Regions from separate parts of the Peptoniphilus sp. HCN-40583 genome, predicted to be linked through region 2. Evidence: riboswitches for the same ligand, from Rfam matches in the RefSeq annotation. Region 2 holds a riboswitch; the other holds the start of a gene.

Region 1 (2,388 bases), on a different contig from region 2:
CGCAGGCCGCGGCAATGGCGGGCTTTTTGTATTGTTTCTTTTGTTTATTTTTCATTTTTGCATAGACCTCCTGTTTGTCTTTTTCGTCGGTGGCGTAGAGATTGTTTAAATCTCGGCTTACGTTGTCGTGGGCATTTTTATTTTCATTCATAATAGGCCTCCATTTCTTTTCGCAATTGATTCAGCAAACGGTGGATCATGACGCCCACGTGATTAGGATTCGTGTCCATAAGCGCGGCGATGGTCTGATTGGAAAGCTCCGCACCGAATTTGTAGCTGACCAACAGTTGGTCTCTCGGCTTCAATTTTTTCACGGCCCGGCGCAAATAGGCGAGTTCTTCTTTGTTTTCCATTAATTCATCGGCGGCCGGATCCACCTCGGCCACATCCTTTGCCGCGGTAATGGGCAACCACTGAAAGCGGCTCTTTCGGCGGTAGTAATCCTTCACTTGATTGCTCGCTATGGTATAGAGCCACACCTCGAAGCTGCCTTTTTTCGAATCGTAGGCGGAAAATTTCTTGTAGATCTTGAAGAAAATATCCGCCGTCAGATCCTTGGCCACCTCCCGATTGCCGGTGCGGTAGATGACGAACCGAAAGACGGAATCGAAGTAGCGATCGTAGACCGCTTCAAATGTAATTGCATCGTCTATGACGGTCGGTACATGGGTCGTTTCATCCATTGGCTTCACCTCCTTGTCCTTTCACTTGTATATACGCGGGAAGGTGTTCTTTATTACAAAATTTCTCGTTTTATTTATTGTACCGAGTGGGGGAGAAAATTTTAACCCTGTGGCGACAAAATCTCTTTACAGGGTAAGCTATAAGTGGTATCATAATGAAAGGAAAACATTTCCTGAACTTCATATATTCTTCGGGGCGAGGTGCAATTCCTCACCGGTGGTAAAGTCCACGAGTCACATGATTGAATCGGTGCAATTCCGATACCGACGGTATAGTCCGGATGAAAGAAGAAGCGAAGGCAACTTTTGTTGTCTTTCATTTGGTTGTCACTCCGAAGCATTGTGCTTCGGTTTTTTTTATGCAGGAGGCTTTATGGATGAGCAGTATATGAATCGGGCATTGGCTCTTGCGAAAAAGGGATTGGGCAAAACGAAGACCAATCCCATGGTCGGCGCGGTCTTGGTAAAAGACGGGCGCATTATCGCCGAGGGCTACCACCACGGCTTCGGCTTGGATCACGCCGAGGTGGATTGTCTGAAGCAGGTGGAGGAGTCGCCGAAGGGCGGCACCATGTATGTGACTCTGGAGCCCTGTTCCCACTACGGCAAGACGCCGCCCTGTGTCGTGGCCATTGAAAAGGCCGGCATCGCACGGGTGGTGGTCGGCACTTTGGATCCCAATCCCAAGGTGGCGGGCCGCGGCGTGGGCGCCTTAAAGGCAGCGGGGATTCAGGTGGATGTCGGCGTCTTGGAAGCGGCCTGCCAAAGGCTGAACCGCGCTTTTTTCACCAGCATCATGACCCAAACGCCTTATGTAATTTGTAAATTTGCTGCCACAGTAGACGGGAAAATCGCCACGGACACGGGGGAAAGCCAATGGATCACCTCCGAGTTGGCGAGAGACGACGGCCACAAGCTGCGCGGCGTGGTAGATGGGATTCTCGTGGGCACCAACACGGTGATCAAAGACAATCCCCGCCTCTCCAATCGAAGCGGCGTAGGCGGCGATCCCACGCGGATCATTTTGGACCGCCGCGGCGCCGTGGATTTGGATTATCACGTTTACGACGGCACCCAGCCCACCATTGTCTATACGGTACACATGGAGGAGGCGAAGATAAAGGCCCTGAAAGATCGTGGCGTCGTCGTGGAAGTGGTGAAGGAGAAGAAGGGCAAGCTGGATCTTCCCGCCATTTTAAAAGACTTGTACGCCAAGGACATGGGTCGTATTCTCGTGGAAGGGGGCGGACGCCTCCACGGCAGCCTCATCGACGAGGATTTAGTGGATGAATTTGCCCTCTATCTGGCGCCTACTTTGTTCGGCGGCGGAAAAGAGGTTGTGGCGGGCCGGGCCATCGCTTCCCTTACTGAACGGCGAGATTTCGTCTTTGATGAGGTGAAAATGCTGGGGCCGGACCTGTTTGTAGGAGGGGTCAGAGGATGTTTACGGGAATCGTAGAAGAAGTGGGCACCGTGGCCGCTCTGGAGAAGCGGGGCGAAAAAATCGTCCTGCGGGTCAAGGCCGAAAGGGTCCTTGAAGGCACGAAAATCGGCGATTCCATCGCCACCAACGGCGTCTGCCTCACGGTGACTTCCATGGCGGAGAACACCTTTACGGCGGATATGATGACGGTGACGGCGAAAAAATCCGCACTGGATCGACTGACGCCGGGCAGTGCCGTGAATTTGGAGCGGGCCCTGCTCC
Region 2 (2,388 bases):
GCATTTAAAATCATGCCGGTGGCCAAATAGACCAGTACGAAAAGAATAAAGGGCAAGAGCGCCGCCCCGTTGGCTTTTACTTTTAATTTGCCGTCTTCCATCATGTCCTCCTCATATGCTTCTGAATGAAAATATCATTGCGGATCCTACCCATTTTTCGAGAATGAAGGGTATATCGTATAAATTATTATAGTATCTCCGCCTGCATTTGTAAAGATTGACAGCGCACCGTCCGAGTGCAATAAAAAACCCCACTCCGAAGAGCAGGGTTAAAATCAGTCGTAAAGCAGATGAGATACCCGCTTGTACAAGGCCAGGGTCACCGCCGATACGATCAGCCCCTTCACCAGATTAAAGGGCACGATGCAATAGACCATCATATCCCACAGGGAGTTGACTCGCGGCGTGACGGCACGGCCCATGTTAATAATGGCTTCCATGGGCATAATCTTGCCGTAGAGAGGAAAAACCACGAAGTAATTGCTCAAGGTGGCCACGGCGGTCATGCCGATGACGCCGATTAAAAGACCGACGACGGCGCCGCGGTAGGTTCTGCGCGCACAGTAAAATTTCGACGCGAGCCCGACAAACAACGCGCCGACGATAAAATTCGACAACTCGCCGACGCCGCCGGTGGTGGTGCCGCGAACGAAAAAGGTGAGGATGCACTTCACCAGTTCAATGGTGATACCCGCCACGGGGCCCATGACGAAGCCGCCGATTAAGGCCGGCATATCGGACAGGTCGATTTTTATAAAAGGCGGTGCAATAAAGGCCAAGGGGACTTCGATGTACATAAGTAAAAAGGCGATAACGGATAAGAGGGACAGACGCGTTAAATTTCTCGTGGAGTAGCGCGCCTTCGTCCGCTGGATTTGATTCATGGTTCCTCCTTGTGGGGCAAAAAAAAAGCCCGCATCCCCGGGCACATAAACATGAAAAAAAAGATCTTCTTTCATCCGGACTGTCACCGTCGGTATTGGAATTGCACCAATTCAGTCTTTCGACACGTGGACTTTACCACCGATGAGGAATTTCACCTCGCCCTGAAGATTGATTTGTTTGATATATTTTTATTATACCACCTTTTCAAATAAATGAAAGGGGTTTTCAGAATTTCGGGACACAAAAAAAGCCCCGAAGGGCTTTTTTCTCCTTAATGAACCGTGCTTATTTGCCGACGATCATTTCGGAAAGACGTAAGGGTTCGATGTATTCGTCCCCTTTGAAGACGCGCATGTTGCCGCCGGAGACTTCGTCGATTAATACGACTTCGTCGCTGCCTTCTAAGCGGCCGAATTCCAATTTGATATCGTACATTTCGAGACCACGAGCCTTTAAGTCGTCGTAGATCACTTGAGAAATGGAGCGGGTAAGCTCTTTAATGCGTTCGTATTCCCCTTCTTTTAAAATGCCCAACAGTACCAGCGCATCTTCGTTGATGAGGGGGTCTTGGCGTGCATCGTCTTTTAAGGTGAATTCCACGTAGCGATTTAAAACGTCGCCGTCTTTGGCATATTTGCCGTAGCGACGAATAAAGCTACCCGTAGCCTTAAAGCGGCAGATCACTTCCAAGCCCTTGCCGAATACTTTGGCAGGCTTAATTTCCATGAGACGATTGTCTACATCGGCGGAAATGTAGTGTGTGGGGATTTTATCTGCTTCGAATTTTTCAAAAAAGTATTTGCTCATGGCAATGCATGCGCGGCCGGAACCTTCGATGGAAAGGCCTACTTGGTTTTCACCGGGATCGAAGACGCCGTCTTTGCCCGTCACGTCGTCTTTGAAGTAGAAATAGGTCTTGCCGTTTTCTTGTCGAATGTCTTTCGTCTTTCCTTCGTAAATGGTTTTCAAAATAGCCTCCTGTCATACAAGCAAATCGTACAACTTATTTTACAACAAATGGCCGCGGGAAAACAGATCCTTAGGCAAATTTTCCTCGGATTTTCACGAAAATTTTTCCGCAAAAAAGCGCCCGTAGGCGCTTCGATTAAATGGCGTGTTTATTTGAGTTGTAAACAATGACAGGCATGCCTTCAAAGGCATTTTTGTAAAAGGTCGGCGCCTTGGAGGGCGGTGTGTTGACACAGCCGTGGCTGCCGCCGCCTAAATAAATTCTGCCGCCATAGCTGCCCCGCCAATTGGAATCGTGAATGCCGCAGCCCGTCCAGTTAAAGGGCATCCAGTACTTGACGTAGCTCTTCCAGGAATCCCCGGTAAGGTAGCGGTTGCGTTCTTTCGACCAAATTTCGTGGGTGCCGGTGGGCGTGCCGTTGCCGGCGTAGGGATTGCCCGTAACTACCGGCGAATCGATGACGAGATTGCCGTCTTTATAAAGCCACATGTGTTGACGGGCAATGTCGATTTCGATGTAGCTGTTGCCGATGT

Evidence for each region. Region 2 has a riboswitch for FMN ahead of WKT05_RS06180 (ECF transporter S component). Riboswitches for the same ligand answer to the same signal wherever they lie in the genome.
Region 1: another riboswitch for FMN. It lies ahead of ribD (bifunctional diaminohydroxyphosphoribosylaminopyrimidine deaminase/5-amino-6-(5-phosphoribosylamino)uracil reductase RibD); the one in region 2 lies ahead of WKT05_RS06180 (ECF transporter S component).

What each region holds. Positions count from the first base shown of each region.
Region 1 is NZ_JBBKBU010000027.1:28,381-30,768, forward strand. It holds gene WKT05_RS08555 (hypothetical protein) at 1-151, opposite strand, end outside; gene WKT05_RS08560 (RNA polymerase sigma factor) at 144-683, opposite strand; FMN riboswitch at 867-980, shown strand; gene ribD (bifunctional diaminohydroxyphosphoribosylaminopyrimidine deaminase/5-amino-6-(5-phosphoribosylamino)uracil reductase RibD) at 1,057-2,142, shown strand; gene WKT05_RS08570 (riboflavin synthase) at 2,124-2,388, shown strand, end outside.
Region 2 is NZ_JBBKBU010000016.1:30,677-33,064, reverse strand. It holds gene WKT05_RS06185 (Na+/H+ antiporter NhaC family protein) at 1-101, opposite strand, end outside; gene WKT05_RS06180 (ECF transporter S component) at 276-884, opposite strand; FMN riboswitch at 944-1,058, opposite strand; gene WKT05_RS06175 (phosphoribosylaminoimidazolesuccinocarboxamide synthase) at 1,171-1,854, opposite strand; gene WKT05_RS06170 (L,D-transpeptidase family protein) at 1,991-2,388, opposite strand, start outside.